Regions from separate parts of the Kitasatospora sp. NPDC040550 genome, predicted to be linked through region 3. Evidence: riboswitches for the same ligand, from Rfam matches in the RefSeq annotation. Region 3 holds a riboswitch; each other region holds the start of a gene.

Region 1 (5,232 bases), on a different contig from region 3:
GGGCCTCGGGCCCCCGGCGGCCGGGCCGGACGTCGCCCGGCCCGGGCGTGCTCAGCCCTCGTGCTTGAACCGCGGGAAGGCGCCGCGGCCGGCGTACTCGGCGGCGTCGTCGAGGATCTCCTCGATGCGCAGCAGCTGGTTGTACTTGGCGACGCGCTCGGAGCGGGCCGGGGCACCGGTCTTGATCTGGCCGCAGTTGGTGGCGACGGCCAGGTCGGCGATGGTGACGTCCTCGGTCTCGCCGGAGCGGTGCGACATCATGCAGCGGTAGCCGTTGCGCTGGGCCAGCTCGACGGCGTCCAGGGTCTCGGTCAGCGAGCCGATCTGGTTCACCTTCACCAGCAGCGCGTTGGCGGTGCCGGTCTCGATGCCCTTGGCCAGGCGGGCCGGGTTGGTGACGAACAGGTCGTCGCCGACCAGCTGGACCTTGTCGCCCAGCTTGACGGTCATGGCCTTCCAGCCGTCCCAGTCCGACTCGTCCAGCGGGTCCTCGATGGAGACCAGCGGGTAGGAGGCGACCAGCTCGGCGTAGTACTCGATGAGCTCGGCGGCCGACAGGGCCTTGCCCTCGAACTGGTAGGCGCCGTCCTGGAAGAACTCGGAGGCGGCGACGTCCAGGGCCAGCGCGATGTCGCGGCCGGGCACGTAGCCGGCCTTCTGGATGGCCTCGGTGATGAGGTCCAGGGCCTCGCGGTTGCTGTCCAGGTTCGGCGCGAAGCCGCCCTCGTCGCCGAGGCCGGTGGACAGGCCGCGCTCCTTCAACACGCCCTTGAGGGTGTGGTAGACCTCGACGCCCCAGCGGACGGCCTCGGAGAAGGACTCCGCGCCGATCGGAGCGATCATGAACTCCTGGATGTCGACGTTGGAGTCCGCGTGCGAGCCGCCGTTGAGGATGTTCATCATCGGGACCGGCAGGACGTGGGCGTTCGGGCCGCCCAGGTAGCGGAACAGCGGCAGGTCGCTGGCCTCGGAGGCGGCGTGCGCGACGGCCAGCGAGACGCCCAGGATGGCGTTGGCGCCGAGCGAGGACTTGTCCGGGGTGGCGTCCAGGTCGAGCATGGCCTGGTCGATCAGGCGCTGCTCGGTGGCGTCGTAGCCGACCAGCTCGGGGCCGATCTGCTCGATGACGGCCAGGACGGCCTTCTCCACGCCCTTGCCGAAGTAGCGGTTCTTGTCGCCGTCGCGCAGTTCGAGCGCCTCGAAGGCGCCGGTCGAGGCACCCGACGGAACAGCGGCACGACCCGTGCTGCCGTCGTCGAGGCCGACCTCGACCTCGACCGTGGGGTTGCCGCGGGAGTCGAGGATTTCACGGGCTACGACGACATCGATGGACGGCACGAAGCATCTCCTTGCGGAAGCAGGGTCCGGCCGCGGGTGGTGCTGCCGGCCGGACGATTGCGGAGTCGTTACGACCAGAGCCTAACCGCCCGGGCTCCCGGGGCCACGTCCGCCTGGGCTGCGTCTCACCGTGTGGCCCGGCTACCCACCGGTAGTTCACCTGCTCGTCCCGGTGCGTCCCACCGGGGCGGGCGGACGCGGACGGAGGGGGCCGCCGGGCGCGGCCCCCTCCGTGTCCAGCGTGTCGTCCGCCGTGGAACGGTCCGGCTCAGCCCAGGTGCAGGACCTGGCCGGGCACGATCAGGTCCGGGTTTCCGCCGACCGTGCCGCGGTTGCCGTCGTACAGCGCCTGCCAGCCGCCGGACACGCCCTGGGCGGTGGCGATGCCCGACAGGGTGTCGCCGTCCCGCACGGTGTAGTCGTGGCCGGTCGTGGCGGCCGGGGCCTGGGCGGCCCGCGGGGCGGCGTGCTTGGGGGCGTACTGCTGCGCCGACGGGTCGGCGGGCTTCTCGGCCTGCTTCGGCGCGGCGTGCTTCGGCGCGTACTGCTGGACCGGCTTCGGCTGGGCGGGCTTCGCGGCGGCCTTGGGGGCCTGCTGCTTGGGCGCCTGCTTCTGGGCCTGCTGCTTCTGCGGCTTGGCGTCCGAGGAGGTGTCCACCTCGGCCGGGGCGCCGCCCTTGCTCAGGCCGGCCTTCTTGGAGCAGACCGGCCAGGCGCCGGGGCCCTGCGAGGCGAGGACCTTCTCGGCGACCGCGATCTGCTGCGCCTTGCTGGCCTGGTTGGCCTGCGCCGCGTACGCGGTGCCGCCGTACGCCTTCCAGGTGCTGGAGGTGAACTGGAGGCCGCCGGAGAAGCCGTTGCCGGTGTTGATGCTCCAGTCGCCGCCGCTCTCGCACTGGGCGACGGAGTCCCAGACGGAGGCCGGGGCGGCGGAGGCGCCGGTGGCGGTGAGGAGCGGCAGTGCGAGTCCGACGCCGGCCACACCGGCGACGGCGATGGCCTTCTCGGCCTGGGTGCGACGACGATGACGGCCAGTTCCAACGAACAGCATGAAGGTCCCTCTCCGCACGCCTGCGAGGTGAGCTGTCGGGTTCGGACCGGGAGGTGGCCCGGCCGCCGTCTGCGGAATCGAATCCGCGCGGGCGGCTTCACCCCAAGCCGTGGAGGAACGGCAACAAACCTGGTTCCCCCGCCCCTGCCCAGGGTTCTGGTCGGTTTCCCGTGACGCGGCGGGCAGGATTCGGCGTCCCGCGCACGAGGTCCGCAGCTGCGAACTCCACGGAGACTAGACAGATCCTCAGACGAATCACAAGCTCATATCACCGACATCACACAAGAATTACGGCCCGTGTTCGATCGCCTACCAACGGCGGGGCTTTGTCCGGTTTGATGGGCGTTCATACCGCCGCCGGTGGCCGGTTCCGGATGCCTCGTCAGCGTGTCGCCGGCTCAGGAACGCCGTGCGGCGACCGGAGCTCCGGACTGAATTCGACCGGAAGTTCGCGCAATCCACGCATGATCAGGCCACCCCGCCAGCGCAGATTCTCCGGGCTTTCGGCCAGTCGCAGGTCGGGCAGCCGGGAAAGCAGCGTGGCCAGCGCGGACCGCCCCTCCAACCGGGCCAGCGGGGCGCCGATGCAGTAGTGGATGCCGTGCCCGAACCCCAGGTGCGGGTTGTCGCTCCGGGCCAGGTCGAGGGTGTTCTCGTCGGAGAACCTGGCCGGATCGCGGTCCGCCGCCGCCAGCACCACCAGCACCGGATCACCGACCGGGATCTCCACCCCGCCGATGGTCAGCGGACGGGTCGCGAACCGCCAGGTCGCCAGCTCCACCGGCCCGTCGTAGCGCAGGAGTTCCTCGATCCCGGTCTCCAGCAGCGCGGTCTCGCCGCGGGCCACCGACTCCTGCAGCAGGGCCCGCTGCCCGGGATTGCGCAGCAGCGCGTACGTCCCGTTGCCGATCAGGTTCACCGTCGTCTCGAACCCGGCGAAGAGGAGGATGAAGGCCATCGCGGCGGCCTCGTTCTCGGTCAGGTGCTCGCCGTGGTCGCTCGCCCGGATCAGGCCGGAGATCAGGTCGTCCCCGAGGTCCGCCCGCTTGCGGTGGATCAGCTCCAGCAGGTACGCCCGCATCCGCTTCACCGCCCGGCCCACGCCGCCGCGTTGGCTGCCGCCGTGTCCCGGCTTCGTGTGCCGCAGCATCATTCCGGCCCAGTCGCGGAAGTCGTCCTGGTCCTCGGCCGGCACGCCGAGCAGGTCGCAGATCGCGTAGATGGGGAGCGGGAAGGCGAACTCGTGGATGAGGTCGGCCGAACCGCGCTGCGCGAAGCCGTCGATCAGCCGGTCGGTCAGCTGCTGCACCCGCGGCTCGAACTCGGCCACCCGGCGCGGGGTGAACGCCTTCGACACCAGGCGGCGCAGCCGGGTGTGGTCCGGCGGGTCGATGTTCAGCAGGTGGGTCATCAGGTCCGCCTGCCGCTCCCCCGGGATGCCCACCCGGCCGGTGCGGTGCGCCTGCTCGCTGTGGTGCGCCGGGTTCTTCGACAGCCGGCCGTCCGCGAGCGCCTGCCGGGCGTCCGCGTAGCGCGTCACCAGCCAGGCCTCCACCCCGCTCGGCAGCGTGGTGCGGTGCACCGGGGCGTGCTCGCGCAGCCAGGCGTAGGCGGGGTACGGGTCGGCGGCGAACTCCCAGGTGAAGAGCTGCGGGTCGGGCTGGGCGGCGGGCTGGGCGCCCTCGGGCTGAGCTGGCATGGGTCGACCGTAACCGCTGGACCGGACGGGTCCGGACCGCCGGCGCCCGCGTCCCCGCGACCGCCCGGAGGTCACCGGCGCGCGAACCGCCCGTGACCGGCGCGCGAGCGGCACGCCGACACTCCGTGGACGGCCCGTGGACGGTGTGCGGACAGGCCTTGGCCAGCTCTTGGCCGGGCGGCAGGCGTGAGCCTGGTCACCTGCGGGGTAATCCCTGTTGCGGAGGGTCAGGACGTGCCTACGATCCTCCGAAGTACGCGCGGGCGCCGGTGCGGTGTCGCCCGCAGGGAGGAGCTGGACCAATGACGGTCAGCGGAGCAGTCGTCGTCATCGCGGTACTCGCGGGCGGTTCGGGGGCCGACCTCGCCCGCCGGTTCGCCGCGGCCGGCGCCGCCGGGATGCTGATCGCCGACACCCATGTCGGCATCGCCGAGGACCTCGCCTCCGAACTCGACCGGCCGGGCTGCCCCGTGGTCGGCGTCTCCGGCGACATCCGCCGGCCCAGCGACGTCGCCGCCCTGGTCGACACCGCCGAGAAGCACTTCGGGCCGATCGACCTCTTCTGCGTGGCGGGCCCGAAGGGCGAGCGGATCGTCTCCCTCGCCGACCTGCCCGCCCACCTCGACCTGGAGCGCCTCGCCGAACTGGTCGTCCTGATCGGCGAGGCGATCGGCGAGCTCGTCCCGCCGCAGCGGTCCGCCTCGGAGCGCACCGCCACGGCGGCCTGAGCCGCCTGCGCTACTCCGGTTCGAGCCCCTCGGCCGCGCGCACCGCGTCCCGGTAGCCGCGCGCGGCCGAGCGCAGCGCCGCGTCCACGTCCACCCCGGCGTCGTGCGCCCGCTGGGCCACCGCCAGCAGCAGCCGGCCCGCCGACTCCGCGGTCAGCTCGCGCGGCAGCTCGTACGGCTCGTCCGGCACCGCCGCGAAGCCCGCCCGGCGCACCCGGGACACCAGCTTCGCCGCGTACGCCAGCGCCGGCAGCCCGGCCGGCACGCCGTCCAGGACGGACTCCCGGTCCGCCTTCTCGGCCGCCTTCAACTGCTCCCAGTTCGCCTCCACCTCGGCGGCGCCGCCGGCCTCGACGTCCCCGAACACGTGCGGGTGCCGGTACACCAGCTTGTCCACGATGTCCCCGGCCACGTCG
Region 2 (5,232 bases), on a different contig from region 3:
AGGTGCGCCCCCAACGGGTCGAAGAACAGGCTGTTGCCGTCCTTGCCGGGCACCGCGCCGCCCGCCACCGCGATCGCGTGCCCGACTCCGTTGCCGGACACGATCATCCAGGACACGAAGACGTAGAACAGCCCGATCCCGACCACCGACAGCAGGGTCGCCCGCGGCACCACCCGCTTCGGGTCGCGGGACTCCTCCCCGTACATCGCGGTCGACTCGAAGCCGACCCAGGAACAGAACGCGAAGTACAGCCCCAGCCCGGCCCCGGCCATCCCCGAACTCCCCACCCCGCGCAGCGCGTTCAGCGGATTCACCGCCTCGCCGGCGAGGCCGTCCGGTCCGCCGCCGGAGACCAGGACGGCCAGCGAGAGCGCAGCCAGCACCCCGACCTCCAGGACCAGCGCCACCCCGAGCACCCTGGCCGTCAGGTGCAGGTCGAACCAGGCCGTCACCCCGATCACCGCCACCACGGCCAGCGCGTACCAGCCCCAGCCGAGGTCCAGGCCCAGCTGCGAACGGACCAGTCCGCGCAGCGAGTACGCGAAGAAGCCGATGACCGAGGCCTCGAAGACGACGTACGCCAGCACCGCGAGCAGCCCCGCGGCCATCCCGACCACCCGGCCCAGCCCGTGCGAGACGTACCCGTAGAACGCCCCGGCGGCCGTGAGGTGCCGGGCCATCGCCACGTACCCGACCGAGAACACCGTGAGCACCACGGTGACCAGGACGTACGCGGCGGGCGCGCCGACCCCGTTGCCCTGCCCGACGATGATCGGCAGGTTCCCCGTCATCGCGGTGATCGGGGCGGCGGAGGCGACCGCCATGAACACCACGCCCACCAGGCCGACCGAGTCCGGCTTCAACCGGTCGACCCCATCCGCACCGGCCCGCTCACCGGCCCCACCCGCACCGGCCCGCTCCCCGACCTCTTCCCCGCTCCGCACGGCCATCCGGCCTCCCTCGTCCACCCGGGCGCACCCGCCCGCCGGACCGGCCGGGCACTGACTGCCCGCCAGGATCGGCACATCGCGGTCGGCCCGCAAACGACGGTGACCGGCTTTCCCGGCAGCCGTGTTGACGTCGCGTTCGACGGCTCGAACGCGGCCGGGCGGGAGAACGGCAGCGGCCGGCCCGGCCGTACGAGAGGTGTCCCGTACGGCCGGGCCGGCCTTGGGCGTGTCCCGCGCCCAGGTCCACCGGTGCGGCGATCACCCGGTCGAGCGGTCACCCGACATGACCATCCCGGGCGGTCGATTCGCCCCGCACCAGCGGTGGTTCACACGTTCCTGCGGAAGGCCCCGGAGGGTCAGAGCGCGACGCCGTGCGCCCGCAGGTAGGCGACCGGGTCGATGTCCGAGCCGTACTCCGGACCGGTACGGATCTCGAAGTGCAGGTGCGGGCCGGTCACGTTGCCGGTCGCACCGGAGAGGCCGAGCTGCTGGCCGGCGGTGACGGTCTGACCGACGCTCACGCCGATCGAGGACAGGTGCGCGTACTGGGCGTACTTGCCGTCGGCGAGCTTGATCTCGACCTCGTTGCCGTAGGCGCCGTCGTTGCCGGCCTTCACCACGACACCGTTGGCGACGGCGCGCAGCGGGGTGCCGGTGGAGGCGACGAAGTCCTGGCCGGTGTGGTGGCCGGAGGCCCACATCGAGCCGGCCACGCCGTAGGCCTCACCCAGCACGGGGTTGGCGAGCGGGGCGACGTAGCCGGAGGTGGCGGCGACCGGGGCGGCGGTCACGGCCGGGGCCGGGGCGGCGGTCTGAACCTGGGTCTGCACCTGGGCGCCGGGCTTGGCGGCCTCGGTCCGGACCTGCACCTGGGTGTCCGCGGCGGCGGAGGTGTCCTTGGCGGCCGGAGCGGCCGGCTTGGCCGGGGCTGCCGGAGCGGCGGGCTTCGCCGGGGCGGCGGCGTGACCGGCGAGGGCCAGCTGCTGGCCGGGGAAGATCAGGTTCGGGTCGGCGCCGACCACCGAGCGGTTCTGCTCGTACAGCGCGTGCCAGCCGCCCTCGACGTGCTTGACGTCGGCGATCTTCGAGAGGGTGTCACCGCTGACGACGCGGTAGCTCTGCTGGGCGGCCGGGGCGGCAGCCGGAGCGGCGGCCTGGGGAGCGGCAGGAGCGGTGGTGGCCGCCGGGGCGGTGTGCGCCTGGGCGCTCATCGCGGTCACGAGCGGCAGGACGAACGAGGCGCCGGTGACGGCGGTGGCGATGCCGATGCGGGCGGCACGGGGCAGGGCGATACGACGAGCCTGTGCAGGCATGGAATTTTCCTCTCCGACGCCTGCGAGGTGAGCTGTCGGGTTCGGGCTGGAGTTGCCCGGCCGCATGCGCGGCTTCACCCCAAGCCGGCCCTGGTGGTCCACGCCCGAAAAGGCGCGAACTCCGGTCCGGCGACTTACCTGTGGGTCCCCCGCTCCTGCCGTACAGAGTTCGGTGCGAGCCACCGGGCAGCGGCAGGACTCGGCGTTCCACCCGGTGGATCCGTCCGGACTGGCCGGGCGGTCGCTGAACTAAAACTCATCCGTTCGGGTGAAGCAATGTCGATCTCTTGAATCGGCAACAACCCCCGCCGCCCCGTCACCCTCCGAATGATCCCTTGTACGGTCAGTGCACGATCCATTCACCCGGCGCCACTGATCCACCACCCTGCGCCGCCGACACCACCCCCGTGCGACCGTCCGTTCACGCACCGCCACCGACCGACACACCACCCGGTGACCCTTGTCACGTACGCCCCGGCGGGCGCAGGATTCGGCCCGTGGCCACCTCTCAAGCCGGCACTCTGCGCCTGGGCACCGCGCAGGGCCGCTGGGTACTCCTCGCGACCGTGCTCGGCTCCAGCATGGCGATGCTCGACGGCACCGTCGTCAACGTCGCCCTGCCCCGGATCGGCACCGACCTCGGCGCCTCCCTCGCCTCCCTGCAATGGACCCTGAACGCCTATCTGCTCACCCTGGCCGGCCTGATCCTGCTCGGCGGCGCCCTCGGCGACCGCTACGGACGGCGCCGGGTCTTCCTGATCGGCGTGGTCTGGTTCGCCGTCGCCTCCGCCGCCTGCGCCGCGGCCCCGACCATCCACGTGCTGATCGCCGCCCGCGCCGTCCAGGGCATCGGCGGGGCGCTGCTCACCCCGGGCTCGCTCGCCATGCTCCAGGCGGTCTTCCACCCGGACGACCGCTCGGCGGCGGTCGGCCTCTGGTCCGGCCTGGGCGGGGTGTCGGCCGCCGTCGGCCCCTTCCTGGGCGGCTGGCTGGTGGACGGCCCCGGCTGGCGCTGGATCTTCCTGCTGAACCTGCCACTGGCCGCCGCCGTGATCGCGGTGACCTCCCGTTACGTCCCGGAGAGCCGGGACGAGTCCGCCACCGGCCGCTTCGACGTGCCCGGCGCCCTGCTCGCCGCCCTCGCGCTCGGCGCCGTCACCTACGCGCTCACCGCCGCCGGGGAGGGGCTGTCCCCCGCCGTCTGGGTCACCGGTGCGATCGGCCTGCTGCTGGCCGCCGCCTTCGTGGCCGTCGAACGGCGCGCGCCCGACCCGATGCTGCCGCTCGGACTGTTCTCCTCCCGGCTGTTCACCGCCGTGAACCTGGTCACCCTCTGCGTCTACGCGGCGTTCAGCGGGGTGTTCTTCCTGCTGGTGGTGCAGCTGCAGATCGTCTCGGGCTTCTCCCCGCTGGTCTCCGGCTTCGCCCTGGTGCCGATCACGGTGCTGATGCTGACCCTGTCCGCGCGCGCCGGGCGGCTCGGCAAGCGGATCGGGCCGCGCGTGCCGCTCACCGTGGGCCCGCTGCTGTGCGCCGCCGGGGTGCTGCTGATGCTGCGCACCGGCCCCGGATCCTCCTACTGGGCGGACGTGCTGCCCGCGGTCGCGGTGATGGGCTCCGGGATGACGCTGCTGGTCGCACCCCTCACCGCCACCGTGCTGGCCGCCGTCGAGGTGCGGCACGCGGGCATCGCCAGCGGCGTCAACAACGCCGCCGCCCGCGCGGCCGGCCTGCTCGCGGTGGCCGCCCTGCCGGCCCTGGCCGGACTGAGCGGCGACGCCTACCGGGTGCCGTCCGCGGTGGACTCCGCCTTCCACACCGCGATGCTGATCTGCGCGGGCCTGCTGGCCGCCGGCGGGCTGATCGCCTTCGCCACCGTCCGGGGCAACGTGCTGGCACCGGAGGAGGAGCACCCGGTGGCCGAGCCGAACTGCGACTGGCCCTGCGCCACCACCACCCCGCCGCTCGACCCGGGCCGCCCCCGGGCGCACGAGGGCCCCGCCACCGGAACGGCGGCAGGGCCCTCGCCGGAAAACTGACGTTACGTCAGAGGATGTCGCCCGGGGCGTACTTGGCCGCCTCCGGGTAGGCCGCCGCGACGGCCTCCACCTGACGGACGACCTCGGCGACCTGCGCCCCGGCCGCACCGGTGAAGGACAGCCGGTCGGCGAGCAGCGCGTCCAGCGCGGCCCGGTCCAGCGGGATCCGCTCGTCGGCGGCGAGGCGGTCCAGCAGCTCGTTCTCCCGGGCGCCGGCGCGCATGGCCAGCGCCGAGGCGACGGCGTGCTCCTTGATCACCTCGTGGCCGGTCTCCCGGCCGACGCCCGCGCGCACCGCGCCCATCAGCACCTTGGTGGTGGCCAGGAACGGCAGGTAGCGGTCCAGCTCGGCCTCGATCACGGCCGGGAAGGCGCCGAACTCGTCCAGGACGGTGAGGAAGGTCTCCAGCAGGCCGTCGAAGGCGAAGAAGGCGTCCGGCAGCGCGACCCGGCGCACCACGGAGCAGGAGACGTCGCCCTCGTTCCACTGGTCGCCGGCCAGCTCGCCGGTCATCGACGCGTAGCCGCGCAGGATGACGGCCAGGCCGTTGACGCGCTCGCAGGAGCGGGTGTTCATCTTGTGCGGCATCGCGGAGGAGCCGACCTGGCCCTCCTTGAAGCCCTCCGTCACCAGCTCGTGGCCGGCCATCAGGCGGATGGTCTTGGCCAGGCTGGACGGCGCGGCGGCCAGCTGGACGAGGGCGGTGAGCACCTCGAAGTCCAGCGAGCGCGGGTAGACCTGACCGACGCTGGTCAGCACGTGGTCGAAGCCGAGGTGGCCGGCGACCCGGCGCTCCAGCTCGGCGAGCTTCTCGGTGTCGCCGCCGAGCAGGTCCAGCATGTCCTGGGCGGTGCCGACCGGGCCCTTGATCCCGCGCAGCGGGTAGCGGGCGATCAGCTCCTCCAGGCGGCGGAAGGCGACCAGCAGCT
Region 3 (5,232 bases):
GTTGCCCCAGGCAATAGGCTTGGGGCGGGCATTCCCGCCTCCCGCCGCCGACGCCGGGGCCCCGGGGGAGCGCCCAGCCCGCCCAGGGACCAGCCGAGAGGACCCCCGATGACCGTCCCCGCTCTGACCGCCGAGACGCGCTGGCGCTGCACGCTGTGCGGCAACCTCACCCGCTTCGACGTGACCCGCTCCGCGCGGGTGACCGAGTTCCTGCACTTCGACCTGGCCGGCGAATCCCGGGTCGAGGAGACCGAGGTGCACAGCGAGACCGTGGAGTCGGTGCGCTGCCGCTGGTGCAACGCGGTGGACCAGGTCGAGCTGGTGGCCCGTCCCGGCGCCGAGGGCGTGGAGGCCCCCGCCGCGCAGGGCTGACCCCTCCGGTGCGGTGGGCGGCGCGCGACGCCGCCGTCCACCGCACGGGACAATACAGACAAGACGCACGGAGCGTGACGACAGGGGCGGCCGCGGCCGCACCCGCTGGACCAGATCGGAGCCGAGGACGTGGTGGACGCAGCGAGGGAGCCCGGCGAAGCGCAGGGGCTCCAGCCCGCTGCGCCGGCACCGGAGCCGGCCGCCGAGTCGGTCCCGTCCGAGACCGGCCTCCCGGAGGGCCCCGGCGCGGCCCCGGCCGACGCGGGTGCCGAGCGGGCGGCCGAGAAGCTGGACCGGCCGCTGCCCGAGGGGGTGCGCCGGCGGGTGGTCGGGCTGGCCTCGGACGCGCTGGGCGGGCTGCCGCCCGGGGAGCTGCCGCAGAGCCTGCGTCAGTACGTCAAGTTCACCCCCGCGCGGCGGGCCAAGTACGCGGCCACCGCGCTGGCGGCGGCGCTGGAGTCCGAGCCGGCCTTCCGGGTGCGGATAGCGGAGCGGCTGCGGCTGGGCCAGCCGGACCTGGTGAAGGCGCTGGAGTCGGGCACCGTCCCTGGCGCCGCCGATCCGATGGACGTCGCCGCCGCCGCCTACCTGGTGCGCTCGCCCGGCTGGAGCCGACTGGTCGCCGAGGCGGGCGAGGAGGCCGAGCGGGCCGGCGCCGAGGACGCGGTGGCGGAGGCCTCCCGGCTGGTGGAGAAGCTCCAGGCCGAGCTGGCCGAGGTGCGGGCCGCGGCGCGCGCGGACCTGGACCGCCAGCGCGCGGAGTTCGAGGGCGTCCGGCGGGAGGCCGAGTCGCTGCGCAAGAAGGTGCGGTCGCTGGAGAGCGACACCCGGCGGGCGCAGGCCGAGACCCGGCGGGTGGCCGGGGAGCTGGAGGCCGCGAGGGCGCAGGCCACCGGGGAGCGCAGCGCGGCCGAGTCCGAGGCGCGACGGCTGCGGCACCGGGTGTCCGAACTGGAGACCGCGGTCGAGCAGGGCCGCCGCTCGGCCCGGGAGGGCCGCAGCGTCGAGGACATGCGGCTGCGGCTGCTGTTGGACACCGTGCTGCAGTCGGCGCAGGGCCTGCAGCGGGAACTGGCCCTGCCGGTCTCCCAGATCCGCCCGGCGGACCTGGTGGAGGCGGTGGTGCCGGGGGCGGCCTCGCCGCACGACGTGGCCCGGCGCGGCCTGGCCGAGGACGACCCGGCGCTGCTGGACCAGCTGCTGGCGATCCCGCAGGTGCACCTGGTGGTGGACGGCTACAACGTGACCAAGACCGGGTATCCGGCGCTGCCGCTGGAGCAGCAGCGGATCCGGCTGCTGGGCGGGCTGGCGATGCTGGCCCAGCGCACCCAGGCGGAGGTCACCTGTGTGTTCGACGGGCAGGACCTGGACGTACCGGTCATCATGGCGCCCCCGCGCGGGGTGCGGGTACGGTTCAGCCGGACCGGCGAGACCGCGGACGAGCTGATCCGCCGTCTGGTCCGGGCCGAGCCGCAGGGCCGTCCGGTGGTGGTGGTCTCCACCGACCGGGAGGTCGCCGAGGGCGTGCGGAAGGCGGGTGCGCGCCCGGTGGCCTCGGTGCTGCTGCTGAACCGGCTGGCCCGGCCCTGAGCCGGGGCCGGGGGCGGTGACGGCAGGTCAGTGGGGCGTCCGCGCGGGTGTGCGGATCCGGTGAAGTCAGCGGGGGAACCGGAGTTCACGCCTTCGGGGAGTGGCAAAACGGGTAGATCTTCACTAGGGTCTGGCGTCAAACCTATTTTCCGGAATCTCACCTGATCAGGTGAGTCCGATGGAAGAAGGAGCCGGTCCCTTGGCCTCCCACCGCCGTCCCAAGCAGCCGAGCCGCGCGCGGGTCTCCGTGCTCACCGCTGCTGCTGCGACCGCGGTCGCCCTCTCCGCCCAGGTCGCCGCGCATGCCGCGCCGCAGCCGAACAAGAGTGACGTCAAGGCGCAGATCGACCAGCTCCAGCAGGAGCAGGAGCAGGCGGCCGAGAAGTACAACGGCGCCAAGGAGCGCTCCGACCAGCTCCGCAAGCAGGCCGACCAGCTCCAGGACCAGGTGGCCCGCAGCCAGGACCAGATGGGCCAGCTCCAGGTGGGCCTGGCCCAGGTCGCGGGCGAGCAGTACCGCACCGGCGGCATCGACCCGTCCGTCCAGCTGATGCTCTCCTCCGACCCGTCCGGCTACCTGGACAAGGCGTCGAGCGTCCAGCAGGCCAGCACCACCCAGACCGAGGCGCTCAAGGGCCTGCTCGACCAGCAGCGCCGACTGGACCAGGAGAAGGCCGAGGCGGCCGCCGTGCTCGCCTCCCTGGACTCCACCACCAAGGACCTCAACCAGGCCAAGGCGGACGTCAACACCAAGTTGAAGGCCGCCCAGGACCTGCTGAACTCGCTCAGCGCCGCCGACCGGGCCGCGCTCCGGGCCCAGCAGCAGCAGGACGACCGCGCCTCCCGCGGCGCCGACCGGGTCGACCTCGGCAACCTGCCGCCGGCCAGCGGCTACGCCGCCGTGGCGGTGGCCAAGGCGATGAGCAAGCAGGGCTCGCCGTACGTCTGGGGCGCCACCGGGCCCTCCACCTTCGACTGCTCGGGCCTGATGGTCTGGGCGTACGGCCAGGCCGGCGTCTCGCTGCCGCGCACCTCGCAGGAGCAGGGCCACATCGGGACCGCCGTGACGCTGGCCACCGCCCAGCCGGGCGACCTGGTGATCTACGGCGGCGACATGCACCACGTCGGGATGTACATCGGCAACGGCATGGTGGTCCACGCGCCGCACACCGGTGACGTGGTGAAGGTGATGAAGGCCGACGCGATGTCGATCAACACGATCCGCCGGATCTGACGGACCGGCACCTCCCCGAGGGGCCGGTTCCGGCCCTGTGATCCGCGCCACCTCCGGTCGGGGGTGGCGCGTCGGTTTGCGGTCCCGGTGGGCCGGACGGTGAGAGTCGATCAGCTTTGCGTGCGGCAGTGATCACCATCAGTCATTTTCACAAAAGAACATGGGTAATCTTCCGTCTTTTTTCTGACAAGGATTTGAACGGATCACGGTTCAGTTACTAGGGTCATGCTCCGAACCACCGCACAGTCGATCACCCAGCCTGGGTGGCGGCGGTGGTTACCGCCGAGTTCGCGAAACAGCGGGGCAGGTCGAAGCGACTGCCCGACAGGGGAGCCCAGTAGTCGGGGGCGCTGCGGAGCGGAGCCGGGGAACCACACGTTCCTCCGGGGTGAATCGGCGCCAGGTCGGCCGTAGGTGAGGCCGGTGAGGCGTCGTAGGGCATGCTTCCGGCCCGAACCCGTCAGCTCACCCGGTAGGCGGAGGTAGGAAGAAGGAGTCCGCCTTCGTGGCGTCCCATCGTCGTCCCAAGCCCGCCAGCCGCACCCGCGTCTCGATCCTGACCGGTTTCGCCGCCGCGGCCGTCGCCCTCTCCGCGCAGTCCGGCGCGCACGCCGACCCGCAGCCGACCAAGGACCAGGTCAAGGAGCAGGTCGACCAGCTCAACGAGCAGGCCGAGCAGGCGACCGAGAAGTACAACGCCGCCCAGGAGAAGCAGCAGGAGCTGGAGAAGCAGGTCTCCGGCCTCCAGGACCAGGTGGCCCGGCAGCAGGCCCAGGTGACCGACCTCCAGGGCGGCCTGGCCGAGATCGCCGGCGAGCAGTACCGCAACGGGGGCATATCCCCGACGGTCCAGCTGATGCTGTCCTCCAGCCCGGACAACTTCCTCAACCAGGCCGGCGCGCTGAACCAGGCGGGCAGCACCCAGAAGAACCAGCTCAAGCAGCTGCAGGACCAGCAGCGCAAGCTGGACCAGGACCGCACCGAGGCCCAGGGCAAGCTCGGCGAGCTGGAGTCCACGACCCAGCAGCTGAAGGCCTCCAAGGACGAGGTCCAGAACAAGCTCAAGGCCGCCCAGGACCTGCTCAACACGCTGACCGAGCAGGAGCGCCAGGCGATCAAGGCGGCCGAGGACAAGGCCGCCGCCGACGCCGCCGCGAAGGCCGCCGCCGCCAAGCCGGCCACCCCGGACCGTGCCTCGCGCGACAGCAGCCGCGGCGACCTCGGCTCGGGCTCCACCGCCGCGCCGGTCAAGGTCGCCCCGGGCAGCTCGCACGGTGCCGCCGCGCTGGCCGCCGCCGCCACCAAGGTCGGCAGCCCGTACGTCTGGGGCGCCACCGGCCCCGGCTCCTTCGACTGCTCCGGCCTGATGGTCTGGGCGTTCAACCAGGCCGGGGTGTCGCTGCCGCGCACCTCGCAGGAGCAGGCCGGCGCCGGCACCCGGATCGGCTCGGACATCTCCCAGGCCCAGCCCGGCGACATGCTGATCTTCTACGGCGACGCCCACCACGTCGGCATCTACGCGGGCAACGGCCAGGTGCTGCACGCTCCCAAGCCGGGTGCGTCGGTGCGCTACGAGGCCGTCTCCAACATGCCGCTGACCTCCATCGTGCGGGTCTGATCCCCACCCACGCGTTCACGGGCCCGGTCCTCCGTCACGGAGGGCCGGGCCTGCGGCTTTTCCGGCGGCTCGACCTGGTGTCCGATTAGGGGTCAAATATTCTGGTCGGTAGGGGTTTGGACTCACTTGCCCGGACTCGCTAACGTCTGCCACCGGACTCCCGCTCGACGGCCGCCCACCGGGGCGCGGCCGCGGGGCCGCGCCGCAGGACTGGAGCCGTTGCCGCCATGCCCGTGCACCGCCGTTCCCAACTGCTCGCCCGTGCGCTGGTACTGACCGCGGCCGCCACCACGGCCCTGGGCGTGGCGACCGCCGGCAGCGCCCAGGCCGCCCCCGGGGGGCCGGAGGCGCCCGACCGCAAGGACGTCAAGGCCCAGGTCGAGCAGCTGTACGACGAGGCCGAACAGGCCTCGGAGAA

The links. Region 3 has a riboswitch for cyclic di-AMP ahead of ACZ58X_RS21835 (NlpC/P60 family protein). Riboswitches for the same ligand answer to the same signal wherever they lie in the genome.
Region 1: it holds a riboswitch for cyclic di-AMP, as region 3 does, so the genes downstream of both, ACZ58X_RS15205 (transglycosylase family protein) here and ACZ58X_RS21835 (NlpC/P60 family protein) in region 3, are expected to answer to the same signal.
Region 2: it holds a riboswitch for cyclic di-AMP, as region 3 does, so the genes downstream of both, ACZ58X_RS09795 (M23 family metallopeptidase) here and ACZ58X_RS21835 (NlpC/P60 family protein) in region 3, are expected to answer to the same signal.

What each region holds. Positions count from the first base shown of each region.
Region 1 is NZ_JBVIWC010000008.1:290,653-295,884, reverse strand. Features, by position in the region: gene eno (phosphopyruvate hydratase) at 52-1,338, opposite strand; gene ACZ58X_RS15205 (transglycosylase family protein) at 1,607-2,389, opposite strand; cyclic di-AMP (ydaO/yuaA leader) riboswitch at 2,391-2,561, opposite strand; gene ACZ58X_RS15200 (cytochrome P450 family protein) at 2,772-4,088, opposite strand; gene ACZ58X_RS15195 (SDR family NAD(P)-dependent oxidoreductase) at 4,391-4,816, shown strand; gene ACZ58X_RS15190 (nucleoside triphosphate pyrophosphohydrolase) at 4,827-5,232, opposite strand, start outside.
Region 2 is NZ_JBVIWC010000005.1:35,419-40,650, reverse strand. Features, by position in the region: gene ACZ58X_RS09800 (APC family permease) at 1-950, opposite strand, end outside; gene ACZ58X_RS09795 (M23 family metallopeptidase) at 1,307-2,263, opposite strand; cyclic di-AMP (ydaO/yuaA leader) riboswitch at 2,266-2,448, opposite strand; gene ACZ58X_RS09790 (MFS transporter) at 2,761-4,302, shown strand; gene purB (adenylosuccinate lyase) at 4,310-5,232, opposite strand, start outside.
Region 3 is NZ_JBVIWC010000014.1:156,550-161,781, reverse strand. Features, by position in the region: gene ACZ58X_RS21850 (hypothetical protein) at 109-372, shown strand; gene ACZ58X_RS21845 (NYN domain-containing protein) at 661-1,962, shown strand; gene ACZ58X_RS21840 (C40 family peptidase) at 2,162-3,196, shown strand; cyclic di-AMP (ydaO/yuaA leader) riboswitch at 3,535-3,690, shown strand; gene ACZ58X_RS21835 (NlpC/P60 family protein) at 3,702-4,814, shown strand; gene ACZ58X_RS21830 (C40 family peptidase) at 5,042-5,232, shown strand, end outside.